DNA from 3 places in the Lysobacter panacisoli genome. Region 3 is predicted to be linked to each of the others. Evidence: riboswitches for the same ligand, from Rfam matches in the RefSeq annotation. Region 3 holds a riboswitch; each other region holds the start of a gene.

Region 1 (6,423 bases), 210 kb from region 3:
TGCAGCGGAACGTCGCTGGGCTGCACCTTGACCACGCCGACTTCCGGCGGGGGCATGCCGCCCTGCTGGGCCTGATCCTTGCCGCCGCAGGCGGACAGTGCGAGTGCCAACGCGGCGGCGACAGCCACCGTGCGCGGGTTCTTGAGCATGGGGGAAGACTCCGATTCCGTCATGTACGAGCGTTGCAGCTCAGATTGGCTCTAATTCCTATACCGACCAGTCTAACATTCCGATGGGAGGCCCCATCCCCCATTGGTCACGGGGATGGGCAATCACGCCGTTTCGAGCAAATGCGCCAACTTTGCCGGTTCGGGTGTATCACGGAACGGAAGTCGGCCCCAGCACCGAACCGGCAGGCGTTGCAGGAGCAATTCGAAGTTGTCGTCCGCGCGCGCCATGTGCGGGTCGATGTCGTTGGCGATCCAGCCCGCCAGGTGCAGCCCGTCGGCCTCGATCGCGCGCGCGGTCAGCCGCGCATGGTTGATGCAGCCCAGGCGCAGCCCGACCACCAGCACCACCGGCAAGTCCAGCGCACGGACCAGATCGCGCTGGTCCAGCGTGGCCGACAGCGGTGCGGCCCATCCTCCCACACCCTCCACGACGACCGTGTCTGCATGCGCCGACAGGCGCTCGAAGGCGTCGAGCATCGGCGCCAGCGCGATCTCGACGCCTGCGTCGGCGGCGGCCAGCTCCGGCGCCAGCGGCTGCGGCAATGCGTACGGATTCACGTCCTCGTACGCGGGGCGCGGATCGCTCGCCGCCTGCAACGCGAGTGCATCCTCGTTGCGCCATCCTTCCGGCGTGTATTCGCAACCGCTCGCGAGCGGCTTCATGCCCACCGCACGCAAGCCACGCGTGCGCAATGCGTGCAGCAGCGTCGCACTGGCCAGCGATTTGCCGATGCCCGTGTCGGTGCCCGTGACGAACCAGCCGCGGCTCATTGACGCCGCGCGCCCTTGCCCGCGCCGGTTCCGCCCACACTGTTAGACTTCAGGAAAGAGGCGCTCATGTTCACCAGCGAAAGTCTAAGCGGCCCCAAGCCGGAACAGTACGCACAGCTGCTCGCGCAGGCGCGCGCGCTGCTGCACGGTGAGCGCGACCGCATCGCCAACGCGGCCAACCTCTCGGCACTGGTCTACCACTCGCTGCCGGCGCTCAACTGGGTGGGATTCTATTTCTTCGACGGTCGCGAACTGGTCGTCGGCCCGTTCCAGGGCCTGCCGGCCTGCGTGCGCATCCCGCTCGACAAGGGCGTGTGCGGTGCCGCGGCCAGCACCCGCCAGACCCAGCGCATCGAGGACGTCCATGCGTTCCCGGGTCATATCGCCTGCGATTCGGCCTCCAACTCGGAGTTGGTGGTGCCGCTGGTGGCCGCCGACGGCTCCCTGATCGGCGTGTTCGATCTCGACAGTCCTGAACACGCCCGTTTTGACGTTGAAGACCAGCACGGCCTGGAGTCGATCGCGCAGGCATTCGTGGAGTCGCTGGAATGACGACGGGTACGAGTACGGACAAGCTGCGCAACATCGGACCCAAGTCCGCCGCCTGGCTGCGCCAGGTCGGCCTTCGCACCCGCGAGGACCTGGCCGCGGCGGGTACGGTGGATGCTTTCATGCGCGTCAAGCGCGCGGGCTTCAAGCCCACCCTCAACCTGCTGTACGCCATCGAGGGTGCGCTGCAGGACTGCCATTGGCAGGAGATCTCCGACGAACGCCGCAGCGAGCTGGTCGTCGCCGCCGAAGCCGCCATCGCCCTGCTGCCGCCGCCACGCTACCGGCCGGCCGCCGCGCCGGTCACGACCACGCAGATGGGCGAAGAGAGCAGCATGGCCATGCCGTCGCTGTTCGACGAACCCGGCGAACGCGAGTAACCCTGCGGCTCCCAAGCCCCCGGCGCTTTGGCCCACGAGGCCGGTATCGCGTAGACTGCGCGCGCTTTCAGGTGACCCGACGGCGTCCGCCAACGGGTTGAAACGGGAAGCCGGTGACGCCGCCCGCGGCCATTCCGGCACTGCCCCCGCAACGGTAAGCGAGCAAGGCACGGCAACCGCCACTGTGCGATCGCACGGGAAGGCGCCGCGCCCGGAGGCATGCCTCCACTCGCGAGTCCGGAGACCGGCCTGGACGCAGGGTCATTCGACCCGCCACTGGTTGCGATGCGGAGGGCGTCGCGGCGGCGATGCCGGCGCGATGCGCGCCCGCCACGCAGCCCGCTTTCTCCACGCGACTTCCCGCTGTCCGACGCGGCCCGTCCGCGCGCTGGAGAAAACGATGTCCCCGCGTAATGCCACCCCGATCCACGCCGCACTCGCGCTCGCCTGCGCCCTCGCGTTGCCCGCCCTCGCCCGCGCGCAGGCCGCCACCGATCTCGACGAAGTCGTCGTCACCGCCAACCGCACCGCGATCAGCGTCAACGATGCGCTCACACCGGTGGAAGTGATCGACGCCGAACAGATCCGCCACAGCCAGGCGCGCTCGCTGCCCGAACTGCTGCAGGGCCGCGCCGGCATCTCGCTGTCCAACCAGGGCGGCCAGGGCAAGCTGACCACGCTGTTCCTGCGCGGCGCGGAATCCGACCACGTGCTGGTGCTGGTCGACGGCATCCGCATCGGTTCATCGACCTCGGGGCTGGTGTCGTTCCAGGACCTGCCGATCGAAATGATCGAGCGCGTGGAAATCGTGCGCGGTCCGCGCGCGAGCCTGTACGGCAGCGACGCCATCGGTGGCGTGATCCAGGTGTTCACCCGTCGCGACCGCGGCGCATTCGTGCCGCGCGTGCGGTTCGATGCCGGCAGCAACGACTCGCTCGGATACGGCATGGGCTTCGGCGGCGCCAGCGAGCGCGCCTGGTTCGGCGCCGACTACCAGCACACGCGCACCACCGGCATCAACGCCTGCAACGGTTTCTTCGATCCGTTGACCTTCGACGGCGCGGGCTGCTTCATCGCCACCGACTCGCAGCCAGATCGCGACGGCTACGACAAGGATGCGCTGTCGCTGCGCGGCGGCGTGCAGTTCGGCGAGCAGTGGAGCCTGGAAGGCCATGCGCTGCGCAACGAGGGCGACAACGAATTCGACGGCGATTTCACCGATCGTTCCGAGACGATCCAGCAGGTGATCGGCGGCAAGCTGCGCTGGCGCCCGTCCGAGCGCGTCGACCTGCACCTCACCGCCGGCCGCAACGTCGATGCCTCCGACAACTTCCTCGGCGAGGACTTCGTCGATTTCTTCAGCACCGATCGCGACAGCGCGACGCTGCAGGGCGACTTCGGCATCGCCAGCGGCCAGCTGCTGACGCTGGGCCTGGACTGGCTGCGCGACCGCGTCGATGCGACCACCACCTACGACGAGACCGAGCGCGACAACAAGGCCGCGTTCGTGCAGTACCAGGGCCGCTTCGGTGCGCAGTCGCTCGAGGCGAGCGTGCGTCGCGACGACAACGAACAGTTCGGCGGGCACACCACCGGCAGCGCGGCGTGGGGCATGAGTTTCGCCGAGAACTGGCGCGTCCGCGCGGGCTACGGCACCGCCTTCAAGGCGCCGACCTTCAACGAGCTGTACTTCCCGTTCTTCAGCAATCCGGACCTCGATCCGGAAGAGTCGGAGACGTGGGAACTCGGCGTGGGCTGGCAGGGCGACGGCGTGGGCGTGAACCTCGACGCCTTCAGCACCGACGTCGACGACCTGATCGCCTTCGACGCCAGCCAGAACCGCCCGAACAACGTCGACAGTGCGCGCATGCGCGGCGCCGAACTCACCGCCAACGCCACGCTCGCCGACTGGACCGTCAACGGCGCGATCAGCTGGCTCGACACCGAGAACCGCTCCGGCTTCTTCGAAGGCAACGACCTCGCCCGCCGCGCGAAGAACAGCGCACGCATCGAGATCGACCGTGCCTTCGGCGCGTTCCGCGTCGGCGTCACCGCGGCCGGTGAAGGCTCGCGCTACGACGACGTCGCCAACACGCGCCGTCTCGCCGGCTACGGCACGCTCGACCTGCGCGCCGAGTACGCGCTGAGCGACGCGCTGACGCTGCAGGCCCGCGTCGCCAACGTGTTCGATCGCGAATACGAGACCGTGTCGTTCTACAACCAGCCCGGCCGCGAGTGGTACCTGACGCTGCGCTACGCGCCCGTCAACTGACCCAGTCCGCTACGCAGACGACAGGAAGCCCGGCTCTTGGCCGGGCTTCTTGCTGTCGGGCATTCGAGGTCGAGCGCGACGCATCCGCAGGCTCATCGCCGAGCCTCGACGCCTCGCCTTGGGTCTCCGGGCTCCGCCTGCCGGGCTCGGGGCCCGGACGGCGAGGCGTTTTGCCCCATCCATGAAGCTCGCGAGCTCGAACGGCGAAGCGCATTGCTCCGCCCATGAGGCGAGTGCGCCCGGTCGGCGAAGCGTTTTGCTCCGTCGATGAGGCTCGGAGCTCGGACGATGAGGCATGTTGCCCGGCCGACGAGGTTCGGGAGCCGGGACGACGAGGCGTTTTGCCCGGCCGATGAGGTTCCGGAGCTCGAGCGACGAGGCGTTTTGCCCGGTCGATGAGGCTCGGGAGCCCGGACGGCCAGGCGTTTTGTCCCGTCGCTGAGGCTCGGAGCCCGGATGGCGGGGCGTTCTGCTCCGTCGATGAGGCCCGGGAGCCCTGCAACGCGGCCCTCCTCGCTTCGTGGAGGCGACTCAGGCCGCCCGACGACCGAGGCGCGAACGCTCGAACCACCACAGCGCGACGCTCGCCAGCAGCCACGACAACCACCACGGCCAGCGCGAGGTCGGATGACGCGGCGCAACGACAGTGTTCGTCGTCGCGACGGCCGGAGCCGAAGTGGCCAGCGCCAGCGTCGCCGTGCGCAGTTCGTTCGCGCGAAGGCCCGGCGCCTCGTTCGCGGCGCGCACATACAGCCACTGCTCGCGTTCGCCGGAACGCAGGCGATGCCAGCCGCCCTCGCGCGGCCAGAACGCCGCGCAGGCGCGCGATCCGGTCGTGGGATCGCGCAGCACCGGCACATCCACGCCCGCCGGCGTCGTCACGCTTGCCTGCACGGCGGGAAGGCCGCACAGCGCGACGCGTTCACCCGCGCGCGCAGCGCCTTCGATGCTAAACGCAGTACCGGGCTTGGCGCGCGCCAGTGTCGCCACTACGTCCGACCACAGCTCCGAATGAAGATCGTCGCGCCCGGCGAGAACGAGTCGATACGTATCGGTTGCGGTCCATACCCCGACGCGTCCGCGCCCCATCGCACGCCACTGTCCAAGTGCCGCGCCGTCCTGCGCAGCGGCGATCTGGACGCTGTCGTCGGCACGCACGCGCAAACTGCGGCGCGTGAGTTGCGGCACTTCCTCAACGACGGCGTCGTGCGCGCGCGGCGCATCGCGCGTGCCGGGGCCGAGACGTGCGCGCACCGCATCGTCGTCGGGCGCGTTGCCAGCCAGCTGGAACGCAGCGCTGTCGCGACCGGCATCGACGTCGAAACCGAGCGCGCGCAGGCGACGGCGTTCCGCATCGGACAACGCGGCGGTGACGCGCACAAGCAGTCCGAGCCCGTTGCGCACGGCATCGTGAAGCGCACCGCGCTGTGCATCGCCAAGGGTGGACCACGCGCGCTCGTCGAGCACGACGATGTCGAAGCGCGCGAGCGAACCCGCATTGAACGCGACCGGCGCATCGCCCAGCTGCACGCCGCCGCCGACCGACATCTGCGTACGCAGCGGCAGGCCGGCGTCGTCCGCCCAGCGCCGCAGGTACTTCACTTCCGGCCCGGGCGCGCCGGCCACCAGCAACACGCGTGGGGGCGGCGAAGCCTCGATCTGGAGCGGCCACGCCACGTCCTCGATCGTGCGCTGCGAGGCGTCGCGCAGTCGCACCGTGAAGGTCGCGGCGCCCGGCGTGCGCGCATTCGCCGTGAGCACGAAGCGGCCATCCGCACCGACCGCGACGCGGTCGACGCGACGGCGCGCGGGATCGAGCAGTTCCACCACGGTATTCGGGCCCGCCTCGTTCGCGCGGCCGCCAATCCGGAACGAGGCACCGGCGGCGACGCGATCGGGGCCGTCGAGTTCGACCAGTCCGCGCGGCAGCGGTGCCGGCACGAAATCCAGCGCCACGCCGCGCGCCGCGTCGCGATCGCGCGCGTTCAATCCCGCGCCGATCACGCGCACGCGCTGCGTACCCGGATGCTGGCGCAACGCAGTGGCGAGATCGGGCACGCGCGCCACGCCGTCCCATGCATTGGCTTCCGGCAAAGCCACCGTGGTGTCGCCGCGCGCAGCGTCGGCCTGTGCGCGCGTGGCGCCGCCCGTCGCGACGATCAGCGTGCCCGCTTCGCCCGGCACCGTCGGCGGCCATAGCGCGAAATACAGCAACACCGCGCACAACGGCTGCGCGAACACAAGCAATGCAATACGCCAGCCTCGCGAACGTGAGGCGGGT
Region 2 (6,423 bases), 1.1 Mb from region 3:
ATCGCGAGTCCATCGCGGTAACGTGCAAGACCGGTCGCGAGCGCGCCAAACGTCTGCGCCATCGCCGATCCGTCGATCACCGCCATCACCGGCACACCCAGCGCCTGTGCGAGATCCGCGCTCGATGGTGAACCATCGAACAGCCCCATCACGCCTTCGATGAGGATCAGGTCCGCTTCGCCCGCCGCATCGAACAGACGCGCGCGCACGTCGCTCTCGCCGGTCATCCACAGGTCGAGCTGGTAGACCGGCGCGCCACTCGCGCGTCCGAGCACCATCGGATCGAGGAAGTCCGGCCCGGTCTTGAACACGCGAACGCGCTTGCCTTGGCGCGCATGCCAGCGAGCCAGCGCGGCGGTCACGCTGGTCTTGCCCTGCCCCGACGCGGGCGCCGAGACAAGCAGTGCGGGACAGTGGCGGACCTCGTGCATGGTCAGAGCTCGATGCCGTGCTGAGCCTTGATTCCAGCCTTGAACGCGTGCTTCACCACGCGCATCTCGGTAACCGTGTCGGCCGCTTCGACCAGCGCATCCGGCGCGCCGCGACCCGTGATCACGACGTGTTGCCGTGGCGGTCGGGCGGCCAGCGAAGCCAGCAACGCGTCCAGCGACACGTACTCCTTCGCCAGCGCGATGTTGAGCTCATCCAGCAACACGAAATCGAACTGCTCGTCGGACATCATGCGCGCGGCGATGTCCCAGGCCGCGCCAGCGGTGACGATGTCGCGGCCACGGTCCTGCGTTTCCCAAGTGTAGCCCTCGCCCATGACGTGGTACTCGACGAGGTCGTCGAAGCGACGAAAGAACGCCTCTTCGCCGGTCGAGAAGCTGCCCTTGATGAACTGGACCACGCCGCAGCGGAAGCCGTGGCCGAGCGAGCGCGCCAGCATGCCGAAGCCGGAGGAACTCTTGCCCTTGCCATTGCCGGTGTTGACCACGATCACGCCACGATCGATGGTCGCGCGCGCGATACGACGATCCACCAGTTCCTTCTTGCGTTGCGCGCGTTCGCGATAGTGCTCGTCCTCGCTGACGCCAAGGCGCTCCGAGCCGCGGCTCATGCGTGCGCAGCCCGGCGTGCGGCCACGCGGGTCGCCACGCCGATCCAGAGCGCGCGCAAGGCGAAGGCCGCACCGACATAGCCGGCCATCGTGCCGAGCGCTCGCGGGTAGTATTGCGGGATACGTGCGACGAAGCCGGCCAGCGTCGGCTCCGCGTAGCGGCCGGAGAAGAACCAGAACCCGCCCTTCGAGAACAGATAGGCGATGCTGGCGGCGACGATCAGGACGACGACGAGTCGCGGCACAGTGCGCCATTCGTCACGATGCCGGCGCGAATAGGCGTGCCCACCGAGCCACAGGGTGGCGTAGGCCAGCGCAAGCGCCCAGTACGCCGGCGACAGGCACCAGTCGGTGATCGTGCCGCTGGCGAGACTGGCGATGTCGAGTGCCGATGAGAGCACGAAGAACGCCGGCAACGCCCACATCGGCCGCAGCAGTGCGCCGACGAGGAAGAACACGGCCCACGAGGCGCTGGGCAATGCGTCGACACTGGCGAAGTGCTGTCCGCGCGTGCAGATCATCAATGCGGCGAGCGCGGCCGCGACCAGGATCTGGCTGCGGGTCGACGAAATCGGCAGGACGGTGCTGCGTTCGATTGCGGTCATCTCGGATCCTCCTCAGGCGACGTTGTGCTGGCGGACGGCACGAGCGCGCAGCGCCCGCATGGCCACCGCGTGGACGACGAGCGCGACGGCGATATAGGCCATCGTCGTGCGCACGAACAGCGGACCCCATTGCCAGGCGCGTGCGACGTACTCGGCGAAATGCGGGTTCTCGTAGCGCCCGCCGAGCCAGTAGAACGCGCCATTGGAGATGGCGAACGACAGCGATGCGCACGCCAGCGCGACACCGACGGCGCCGAGCAGCGACGCCCAGCCATCCTGCAGGCGGTCCGCGTACCAGCGCCCGCCGTACCACAGCACGGCGTACGCCGGCAGCAGGAACGAGTACGCCGGCGTGACGCAGAAGTCGCTGACACCGGCATGCTCGATCGCGATCCAGTCGATCGCAACCGCCAACGCGATGAACACCGCGAACTGCCAGTGCTTCCGCAGGTAGAGGCCGCCGAGGAAGAACAACGCCATCGAGGCGTCGGGCAAGTGCAGCGCGTCGCCGAAGTGATGGAAGCGTGTGGCGACCATCAATGCAGCGAAGGCGGTAAACAGACCCAGGTTGGCTTGACGTGGCAAGGCTTTCATCGGCGACCTCGTGGTGGCGGTGGACGTCCGCTCAGCGGACGACGGGCTGGTAGCGCAGGGTCAGCAACCAGGTGCGTCCGGGCTGGTTGTAGAGCGCGGCGGTTTCGTAGCGCTTGTCGAACACGTTCGCGACGGACGCCTGCACACTCCATGCCTCGTCGAAGGCAAAGCCCGCGCGCAGGTCGGCCAGTCCATAACCGGCCAGACGCGTGGTGTTGGTCAGGTTGTCGTAACGCTCACCCGCACCGGTGACGCTGGCGCCTACGCTGAAATCACCGAAGCGGCGATCCGCGTCGATACGCCCGCTCTGCTTCGCACGACGCGGCAGCAGGTTGTCGTGGTTCGGGTTGTCGCCGTCGTTGCGCGGATCGAGCCAGGTCAGGCTGCTGCGCAGGTCCCAGCCAGCGAGCTGCGTGCCGATCACGCCTTCGACGCCCTGGATCCGCGCGCGGTCGATGTTGTTCGGCGCGCCGGTCGCACCCAGCGACGAGTCGAACGCGATCATGTCGTCGATCTTCGTGTCGAAGGCATTGAGCGACCACGTGCCCCAGCCGTGTTCGCCGCGCAGGCCGAGTTCGACGCTGCGCGAGGTTTCCGGCCCCAGGTCCGGATTGCCGTAGCCCGGGAAGTACAGTTCGTTGAACGTGGGCGCCTTGAATGCGGTGCCATAGCTCGCGCTCAGGCGAAGCGCCTGCGTGAAATCCCAGCCCCACAGCACGCTGCCGGTGGTCTCGCCACCGAACTGGCTGTCGTCGTCGCGACGCGCACTGGCCTGCAGGGAGTGCGTTCCGAACGCCTGCTGCCACTGCGCGAACGCGCCACGATTGATGCGGCGATCACGCGCATAGTCCGTGTTGCTGTCGATCTTGTCGCCGAGCCAGTCGAAGCCCAGCGTCAGCAGCGCATCGGCGATGCCGATATCGGCCTGCAGCGATCCCAGTTCGCGTCGGGTGTCGAAGGTGGACGAGTAGACGCCGTTGAGGAAGTTGTCGCTCAGGTCAGCGCTGGTGCCGAGGCCTGCGGTGATCTTCAACCGCTCACTCGGGGTGTAGCGCACGCGCGTGCCGATCGCCTGCTGCACGGTGTCGGCCTCGTTGTTGGCGCTGCCGTCGTACTCGTTGTGGCCCTCGGCACGGAACACGCGCGCGTCGGCGTCCCACTGCTCGTCGAAGCGCCATCCGCCCTGCAGCGTCAGCGAGCTGTTGCGATAGCCATCCTTGTCCGGATCGAAGTTGCGCGTGCCGCGGTAGGCGTTGATGCCGTCGGTCGACTGGTATGCGGCGTTGATCGAGTACCAGCCGCGCTGTTCCGCATCCTGCGTGCGACCGGCGACACCGGCGGAGTAACGCTGCGTCGCCTCGCTGCCGACGGCGGCGCTGAGGCTCGGAGCGAACGCACCCTGCGGTCGGCGGGTGAAGATCTGGATCACACCGCCCAGCGCTTCCGAACCGTACAGGCTGGAGAACGGACCGCGCACGATTTCGATGCGTTCGACCTGTTCGACCGGAATGTCCTGCAGCGACGCACCGCCGCTGGTGGCCGAACCGATCTTGACGCCGTCGATCAGCACCAGCACGTGGTCGGACTCGGTGCCGCGCAGGAACACCGACGTGGACTTGCCCACGCCGCCGTTGTTGGCGAGCGAGATGCCGGCGCGCCCGGTCAAGAGATCCGGCACGGAGGCCGGTTGCAGGCGTTCGATCTCGGCGCGGTCGATGACCGTGATCGCGGCAAGCGTCTGGTCCTGCGTCTGCGCGGTGCGCGTGGCGGTGACGACGACTTCGTCGAGATCGGTGGCGCCGCCTTCGGCGAACGCGGGAGCGAGGGCGGAAATCGAAGACAGCAAAGCGACCGCCAGCACACGGCGGCTGAAATACGGAAACTGCGGATGCACTGACACACTCCTTGGCCGCGCCTGCCCGCGCGGGTTCGATGGAAAAGGACAGGCGGAAGGAGGCGTGATGACGGCGCGGGACAACGGAATTCCGGCCGCATGACATCGCCCACCGCATGTCACGTCGCACCGAGGCCGGTCTCCGGGCTCGCGAGAGAAGCGGTCGATCGACCGTCTTCGGGTCCGCGCCTTCCCATGCATGAAGCACAGTGGCCGTGTGCGGAACCTTGTCTCGCCTACCGTTGCGGGGGCAGCTCCGGAATTGCCGGCCGTGAGTCACGGCGGCGCACCGGATTCCCGTTTCAACCACCGGACAAGCCGGCGGTCACCTTGGGCGGGCGCAGTCTAGCAGCTGAACGAAGGAATGCGCACCGCACGCCGACATGGCGATGCGTCATATGCACGATCGCGCCCGGCTTGACCGGGATCAGGGCGATCGACGATGCGTCAGGCCGGCTCGTCGCCGGGCCGGATCGAAGGCGACCGCGCGAACATCGCGGCGACGTCCTGCGAGACGCTGCGCAGGTGCAGGTCCTGCTGCGGATACGGGATCTCCACGCCCGCCTCGACCAGTGCGGTATAGATGCGCGTGACCAGGTCGCTGCGCACGTTGACGCTGTTGTCGTAGTCGTACGTCCACACGCGCAGACCGAAGTCCAGCGAACTCGCGCCCAGCCCCATGAACAGCACGGCCGGCGCCGGATCGGACGAAACGCCCGGCGTCTGCTTGATCGCGACCTTGAGCAGTTCGATCACCTTGAGCGGATCGCTGCCATAGGCCACTCCCAGGTTGATGTCGAGGCGGCGATTGCGGTCGAGCAGCGTCCAGTTGATGAGCTTTTCCGACAGCAGGGTGCCATTCGGCACGACCACGTCGGCGCCGTCGAAGGTCTTGATCGTCGTGGCGCGCATACCGATCTCGCGCACGCGCCCGGAGGTACCGGTGATCTCGACCACGTCGCCGGGCTGGATCGGTCGCTCGAACATCAGGATGAGGCCGGAGACGAAATTGTTGACCACGGTCTGCAGGCCGAAGCCGATGCCCACGCCGAGCGCGCCGAACACGAAGGCGAGCTGGCTGATCTTGAAGCCCGCCGCCGACAAGGCCACCACCACGCCCAGCAGCAACAGCGCGTAGTACGTCAAAGAGGCCACGCTGTTGCCAACGCCGCGCGGCAGCGACATCCGCGTGAGCACCTCCTCCTGCAGCAGGAAGCGCACCGTCTTCGCCGCCCAGAATGCGATCAGAACCGAGACCGCGAACACCAGTACGTGGCCAAGGCTGATGGTGATCTCGCCGAACTGGAACGTATGCGTGAGGATCGACGAGAAGAACGCGTACAGCGGCCGGAAGATGCGGAAGCGGTTGGCCGCGAACACGACCCAGCCCGCCATCGCCACCAGCGTGAGCAGGCGGATCACCAGCAGTGCCACCGGCGGCGCGTGCTCGCGTGCCAAACGGAAGCGTGCCACGCCGCGGCCTGCGAGCATCAAGCGCAGCAGCGCAACGAAGACGGTGACGCCCGCGTACAGCACCAGCGCGAGGTAGCCGCTGTCGATCACGCCGGCGGTGAGCATCTCGGCCAGCGACACGTTGCCGATCACGTTCGATACCAGCGATGTGGCGAGCAGAATCACACTGACCCACGCCGCGACATGTACCGCCTTGCCCATCTTTCCCGTGAAGCCCGCCTGCGGCGCATGGCGCGAACGCCACAGCAGCCACAGCATCAGCAGCAACGCCAGCGTGGTAAGCCCGAGGTAGTACAGGCGGTACAGGAAAGAATTGGCGAGGATCAGGAAAGCCAGGCGTTCGAGCAGGTACAGGCCGGTCGCGACGTAGGGCCACGGGCCAAGCAGGCGCCGGCTTTCGCGCGGCAGCAGGCGCAGCACCGGGACCAGCGCGATGAGCATGGCGACCTGATGCACCATCAGCGGTGCGTCGGGCTCGAACGCCAGCACCGCCATCATCGACAGCAACAGCCACGACGAGACCGGACGTCGCAGCACGCGCGTCGACGACTCGTCGGCGTCGCCCTCCTCCGCCGAACGACGACTGCGGATCGACAGCCATATCAGCAGCGGCAGCAGCAACAGCTGGAAGACGTGCAGCGCCCGCTGGTTTCCGGTGTCGGCTGCGGTGTATTCCCGGGCGAAATGCGCTTCGATCGAGAGCCCGGCGACGATGCTGTCGGTGGCGCTCTTACCGGCGCCGGTCGGACGCGCCTGCCACAGTGGCGGTGCGTCGAGTCGAATCAGACGACTGTCGA
Region 3 (6,423 bases):
GCAATGGACGGCAGGACAGGCGCCGTTCGACCTCGCCGTGCGTGTGAGCGCATCCGACGATCTGCGCGACTGGCGCACCGTCGCCGACGACGCGCATCTGGTCGAACTGGAGAATGCGGGCCGGCGTGTGCTGCGCGACCGCATCGAACTCTCGCCGGCGAAAGCCCGCTATCTGCGCGTGATGCCGCTGGATCCGCGCGCGCGTCCGCTGCAGGTAAATGCGGTTACGGCCGAACTCGACGCGCCTGCGGTCGCCTTGGACTGGCAATGGCGCACGCTGCAGGGAACGCGCGTCGAGGCCGCCGACAAGTCGGTGCATTACGAATTCCAGCTCGACGGTCGTTTCCCCGTCGTGCTGGCCGACATCTCACTGCCGGGCAACAGCAGCGGCGAATGGCGGCTGCAGGCGCGCGAGGACGCGAGTGCGCCGTGGCGCGACGTCGCGCCGCCGTGGATGGCGTATCGCCTCGAACAGTCCGGGCAGAGCGAAGCATCGCCACCGCAATCGCTGTCCGGTGTGCATCGCGACCGTCTGTGGCGGCTGACACCGCGCGGCGGTGCGGGTGTCACCGACGTGCCGCAGCTGCGCCTGGGGTATCGCCCGGAAGCGCTGGTCTTCGTCGCGCAGGGAGCGGAACCATTCGCCCTCGTCGCCGGCAGCGCACGCGCGCATCGCGCCGAAGCGCCGCTGGGCGGGATGATCGATGCGATGCGCGCCAAGCGCGGCATGCAATGGCAGCCGGCACGCGCGACGTTGCACGCATCGACCGTGCTGGGCGGCGACGAGGCACTCGCACCTGCGCCCAGGCCGCGCGACTGGAAGACCTGGCTGCTGTGGGGCCTGCTTGTGGCGGGCGCGGTGCTGGTGGGCGGCTTCGCGGTCAGTCTGCTGCGTCGCTCGTGACGTTGCATGGCGTGCCGCTGACGGCACGCCATGCGCGCAGGATCAGAACGCCGCGTCGAATGCCACTTCGCCTTCGACGCCGACCTGGTACGCCGACACGCGGCGTTCGAAGAAGTTGGTCACTTCCTGCACGTCCTGCAGATCCATGAACGCGAACGGATTGCTTGCGCCGAAATGGCGCGGCATTCCCAGCTGCACCAGTCGCTGGTCAGCGCAGTACTGCAGGTACTGGCGCATGTCCTTCGGCGACAGGCCGGCGACGCCGCCGGACAGCACGTCCTGCGCGAACTGCATCTCGCATTCGACCGCCTCTTCAAGCATGCGCACGACCTGCGCCTTAAGCTCGTCGTCGAACAGCTCCGGCTCCTCGCTGCGCGCGGTGCGGATCACTTCGAACGCAAACGCCATGTGGCAGCTTTCGTCGCGGAACACCCAGTTCGTGCCCGACGCCAGTCCATGCAGCAGTCCGCGCGAGCGCAGGTAGTACACGTAGGCGAACGCGGCGAAGAAGAACAGGCCTTCGATGCAGCAGGCGAAGCAGATCAGGTTGAGCAGGAACTGGCGACGCTGCGCGGTGGTCTCGATGCGCGACAGGCCCTGGATCGAGTCGATCCACTTGAAGCAGAACTCGGCCTTGGCGCGAATCGACGGAATGTTCTCCACCGCATCGAACGCCTTCGCGCGCGCGACCGGATCGGGCAGGTAGGTGTCGAGCAGGGTGAGGTAGAACTGCACGTGCAGCGCTTCCTCATACAGCTGGCGCGACAGGTACATGCGCGCTTCCGGCGCGTTGATGTGCTGGTAGAGGTTCAGCACCAGGTTGTTCGCGACGATGGAATCGCCGGTGGCGAAGAACGCGACGAGGCGTTCGATCAGGTGGCGCTCGGCCGGGCCGAGCTTGTGCTTCAGATCGTTGACGTCGAGCGAGAAATCGACTTCCTCGACCGTCCACGTGTTGCGGATCGCATCGCGGTACATCTCGTAGAACTGCGGATAACGCATCGGCCGCAGCGTGAGGTCGAAGCCGGGGTCGAGCAGGTGGGACTGTGTCATTACGGATCCTTGGAGTGACCCTCTCCCCTTGTGGGAGAGGGTGGCGCGCAGCGCCGGGAGAGGGCGCGCGCAGCGCGGGAGAAGGGCGCCAGGGGAGGGATCGCTCGGCGTTCTAGGGGAGGGATGCCTCGCGTCCCCTCTCCCTGGCGCCTTCGGCGCCTGTCCCTCTCCCGCAAGGGGAGAGGGAAGAAATCACTGGCAGGCCTCGCACGCCTCGGGATTCTCCAGCGAGCACGCCACGGCTTCGACCGGCGTGTACTCGGGTTTCGGCGTTTGCGCAGCGGTACCGCTGACCGTCGCCTTGGCGATCTTCGTCGCCGGGCGCGAGCGCAGGTAGTAGGTCGTCTTCAGCCCCTTCTTCCACGCGTACATGTACATCGACGACAGCTGGCCGATGTTCGGGCTTTCGATGAAGAGGTTCAGCGACTGGCTCTGGTCGATGAACGCGCCGCGCTCGGCGGCCATGTCGATCAGCGAACGCATCGGCAGCTCCCACGCCGTGCGATAGACCGCGCGCAGCGATTCGGGGATCGCATCGATGCCCTGGATCGAACCCTCGGTCATCTTGATGCGGTCGCGCAGTTCCGGCGTCCACAGTCCGAGCGCCTTCAGCTCTTCGACGAGGTAACGGTTGACCACGAGGAAGTCGCCCGACAACGTCTCGCGCTTGAACAGGTTCGACACCTGCGGCTCGATGCATTCGTAGCAGCCGGCGATGGACGCAATCGTCGCGGTCGGCGCGATCGCGATCAGCAGCGAATTACGCAGGCCGTTCTCGGCGATGCGCGCACGCAGCGCATTCCAGCGATCGTCGTCCTCCGGCGTCACACCCCAGGCTTCGAACTGCAGCTCGCCCTGCGCCGCGCGCGTGTCCTCGAAGCCCGGATGGCGGCCGCGCTCCATCGCCAGTTCGTTGGACGCCGACAGCGCGTGGAAGTAGATCGCCTCGGCGATCTTCTTCGACAGTGCGCGCGCGGCATCTGAATCGAACGGAAGGCGCAGCTTGAAGAACACGTCCTGCAGGCCCATCACACCGAGGCCGACCGGACGCCATTTCAGGTTCGCGCGGCGCGCGGTTTCGATCGGGTAGTAGTTCAGGTCGATCACGCGGTCGAGCTGGCGTACGGCCAAGCGCACGGTCTCGGCCAGCTTGTCGAAGTCGAAACGGCCAGCCTCGCCGTGCAGCGGACCGTCGTCGAAGAGCTCGACGTGGTGCGACAGGTTGATCGAACCGAGGTTGCACACTGCCGTTTCGTCCTGCGAGGTGACTTCGAGGATCTCCGTGCACAGATTCGACAGGTGTACGACGTTGCCGTCGCGCAGGGTCTGGTTGCAGGCGCGGTTGGACTTGTCCTTGAAGTTCATCCAGCCGTTGCCGGTTTGCGCCAGCGTGCGCATCATCCGCGCGTACAGGTCGCGCGCCTTGACCTTCTTCACCGCCAGGCCCGCGACTTCCGCGGCGTGGTAGGCGCGGTCGAACGCTTCGCCCCACAGGTCGGTCAGCTGCGGCACCTTGGCCGGATCGAACATCGACCACTCGCCGTCGGCTTCGACGCGGCGCATGAATTCGTCCGGGATCCAGTTGGCGAGGTTGAGGTTGTGCGTGCGGCGCGCTTCGTCGCCGGTGTTGTCGCGCAGCTCGAGGAATTCCTCCATGTCCGCGTGCCACGGTTCCAGGTACACGCAGGCCGCGCCCTTGCGCTTGCCGCCCTGGTTCACCGCTGCGACGGAGGCGTCGAGCGTCTTCAACCACGGCACGATGCCGTTGGACAGGCCGTTGGTCGAACGGATGAGCGAGCCGCGCGAACGGATGCGCGTGTACGACAGGCCGATGCCGCCGCTGAACTTGCTCAGCTTCGCCACGTCCATGTAGCGCTTGTAGATGCTTTCCAGCGAGTCCTCTGGCGAGTCGAGCAGGAAGCAGCTCGACAGCTGTTCGTGCGTGGTGCCCGAGTTGAACAGCGTCGGCGAGGACGGGATGTAGTCCAGCTGCGCCATGCGCCGATACAGCGCCAGCGCCTCGTTGACGTCCTCGCTCAACGCGCAGGCGATGCGCAGGAAGAACTGCTGCGGCGTCTCGATCACCGTGCGCGCGGTCGGATGGCGCAGCAGGTAGCGGTCGTACAGCGTGCGCAGGCCGAAGTAGTCGAAGCGCTGGTTCAACGAGGGATCGATCGCGTCGTTGAGCTTGCGCGCGTTGGCCTGCACGAACGTCAGCAGGCGGTCGTTGATGAGGCCCAGTTCGTGCCCGCGCTGCACCGACTGCGAGAACGCATGGATCTCAAGCCCCGCGACTTCCTTCTCGATCACGCCGGCGAGCAGGCGCGCGGCGAGGCGGCCGTACTCGGGCTCCTCGGCGGTGAGCAGTGCGGCGGTGCGGATCGACAGTTCGTCCAGCTCGCGCGTGCTTGCGCCGTCGTAGAGGCCGGAGATGGTGCGCGTGGCCACGCGCATCGGATCGACCGCGAACAGGCCTTCGCCGTTGCGCGTCACCGCGCGCACGATCTTGTTGAGGTCGACCGGTTCGCGACGGCCGCTGCGCTTGGTCACCGTCATGGTGACGTTGGCGGCGGGCGGGGTCAGGGCGAAGCCCGGCGACGGCTCGGCGTCGCGGTTCGACGCGGCGGCGGGCGCCGCGACGGCGGACGCTTCGGTGATGGCATTCATGGCGGACTCCAGTGCGTGGGCGCACGTCTGGCCGTCCTCTCCCTCGAAGGACGACGCGGGCGCGGGGCCATCAGCATGGAAACGGGGTGTCGCGCAGCCCGAGACGGACCGGCGCGGCGACGGCGGAAACCGTCACCGGATGCGACACCGACCGTCTTCCCTCCGAAGACTCCCTGGCCGGTCACCACGCGGTGTGCAACGCGCGGCTGTCGGCAGGTCTTCGGGCTCGGGACCAGACGCGCACGTGTGCCGCGTCGCCTACCGGTGGCCGCTTCCCAGGCGTGACGCCCAGTGCCAAGGCCACTTTCGTTTCCCATACCGCTGCGGGGCAGCGCCGGCCTTGGAGGCGATGCCTTTGCATCGCGTCCGCACCGGCTTCCCTTTTAATCCGACCCGTAGGTCGGCACCGACGGCCACAACATAGTGGGGGCTGTCGGATCCGTCAACGCAAAATCTTGTGGATAACCGCAGATTCGGCACGTCGTTCGATTTGCCCGTGCGTGACTCGCGGGGGACAATGCACGGCCCGACGGACGCGAAACGTGCGGCCCGCCGACCTCCCGATCACCCCCCATCCGACCCTTCCCCGCGGAAGGGCAGCAGAGGAAGCACCCATGTCCATCGTCCGCATGTCCGACCTCGATCTCGCCGGCAAGCGCGTGTTGATCCGCGAAGATCTCAACGTGCCGATCGATTCCGGCCGCATCACCTCCGAGCAGCGCATCACCGCGTCCCTGCCGACGATGAAGCTGGCGCTGGAGAAGGGCGCGGCGGTGATGGTCACCTCGCACCTGGGCCGTCCGAAGGAAGGCACCTGGACGCAGGAGGATTCGCTCGCGCCGGTGGCCAAGCGCCTGTCGGAGCTGCTCGGCATCGACGTGCCGCTGGTGAAGGACTGGGTCGATGGCGTGGACGTGAAGCCGGGCCAGCTGGTGCTGCTCGAAAACTGCCGCATGAACGTCGGCGAGGCCAAGGACGACGAAGCGCTGTCGAAGAAGTACGCCGCGCTGTGCGACGTGTATGTCATGGACGCTTTCGGCACCGCGCACCGCGCGCAGGCGTCCACGCACGGCGCGCTGCGTTTCGCCAAGGTCGCCGCCGGCGGCCCGCTGTTGATGGCCGAACTCGACGCGCTCGCCAAGGCGCTCGACAACCCGGCGCGCCCGCTGCTCGCCATCGTCGCCGGCTCCAAGGTGTCGACCAAGCTGGAACTGCTGGCCTCGCTGGTGTCCAAGGTCGACCAGCTGATCGTCGGCGGCGGCATCGCCAATACCTTCATCGCCGCGATGGGCCACGGAGTGGGCAAGTCGCTGGTCGAGAACGACCTGATCGACACCGCGAAGAAGATCATGGCCGACGCGAAGGCGCGCGGCGCCGACATCCCGGTGCCGACCGACGTCGTGGTCGCGCCGGCCTTCGCCGCCGACGCGCCGGCGACGGTCAAGGCGGTCGACGCGGTCGGCGCGGACGACATGATCCTCGACATCGGCCCGCAGACCGCCGCGCGCTACGCCGAGTTGATCAAGGCCGCCGGCACGGTGGTGTGGAACGGTCCGGTCGGCGTGTTCGAGTTCGACGCGTTCAGCAAGGGCACGGAAACGCTGGCGCGCGCCATCGCCGCGAGCAAGGCGTTCTCCATCGCCGGCGGCGGCGACACGCTCGCGGCCGTGGACAAGTACGGCATCGAACGCGACGTGTCCTACATCTCCACCGGCGGCGGCGCGTTCCTGGAATTCCTGGAAGGCAAGGAACTGCCGGCCGTGGCGGCGCTGAAGGCACGCGCGAAGTAACGATCCCCA

The links. A riboswitch is a leader RNA that binds a small molecule or an ion and turns the genes downstream of it on or off. The one in region 3 is predicted to bind cobalamin.
Region 1: it holds a riboswitch for cobalamin, as region 3 does, so the genes downstream of both, btuB (TonB-dependent vitamin B12 receptor) here and FOF45_RS09935 (ribonucleoside-diphosphate reductase subunit alpha) in region 3, are expected to answer to the same signal.
Region 2: it holds a riboswitch for cobalamin, as region 3 does, so the genes downstream of both, btuB (TonB-dependent vitamin B12 receptor) here and FOF45_RS09935 (ribonucleoside-diphosphate reductase subunit alpha) in region 3, are expected to answer to the same signal.

Annotation. Positions count from the first base shown of each region.
Region 1 covers NZ_VLNU01000001.1:1,902,906-1,909,328, reverse strand. Annotated here, with positions in the region: gene FOF45_RS08985 (efflux RND transporter periplasmic adaptor subunit) at 1-149, opposite strand, end outside; gene bioD (dethiobiotin synthase) at 273-941, opposite strand; gene FOF45_RS08975 (GAF domain-containing protein) at 1,008-1,493, shown strand; gene FOF45_RS08970 (TfoX/Sxy family protein) at 1,490-1,870, shown strand; cobalamin riboswitch at 1,923-2,137, shown strand; gene btuB (TonB-dependent vitamin B12 receptor) at 2,271-4,142, shown strand; gene FOF45_RS08960 (carboxypeptidase regulatory-like domain-containing protein) at 4,674-6,423, opposite strand, start outside.
Region 2 covers NZ_VLNU01000001.1:3,235,494-3,241,916, reverse strand. Annotated here, with positions in the region: gene FOF45_RS15230 (cobyrinic acid a,c-diamide synthase CobB) at 1-431, opposite strand, end outside; gene cobO (cob(I)yrinic acid a,c-diamide adenosyltransferase) at 434-1,060, opposite strand; gene FOF45_RS15220 (hypothetical protein) at 1,057-1,665, opposite strand; gene FOF45_RS15215 (hypothetical protein) at 1,678-2,259, opposite strand; gene btuB (TonB-dependent vitamin B12 receptor) at 2,291-4,153, opposite strand; cobalamin riboswitch at 4,270-4,501, opposite strand; gene FOF45_RS15205 (mechanosensitive ion channel domain-containing protein) at 4,601-6,423, opposite strand, start outside.
Region 3 covers NZ_VLNU01000001.1:2,109,592-2,116,014, forward strand. Annotated here, with positions in the region: gene FOF45_RS09925 (DUF3999 domain-containing protein) at 1-904, shown strand, start outside; gene FOF45_RS09930 (ribonucleotide-diphosphate reductase subunit beta) at 947-1,957, opposite strand; gene FOF45_RS09935 (ribonucleoside-diphosphate reductase subunit alpha) at 2,150-4,513, opposite strand; cobalamin riboswitch at 4,819-5,050, opposite strand; gene FOF45_RS09940 (phosphoglycerate kinase) at 5,239-6,414, shown strand.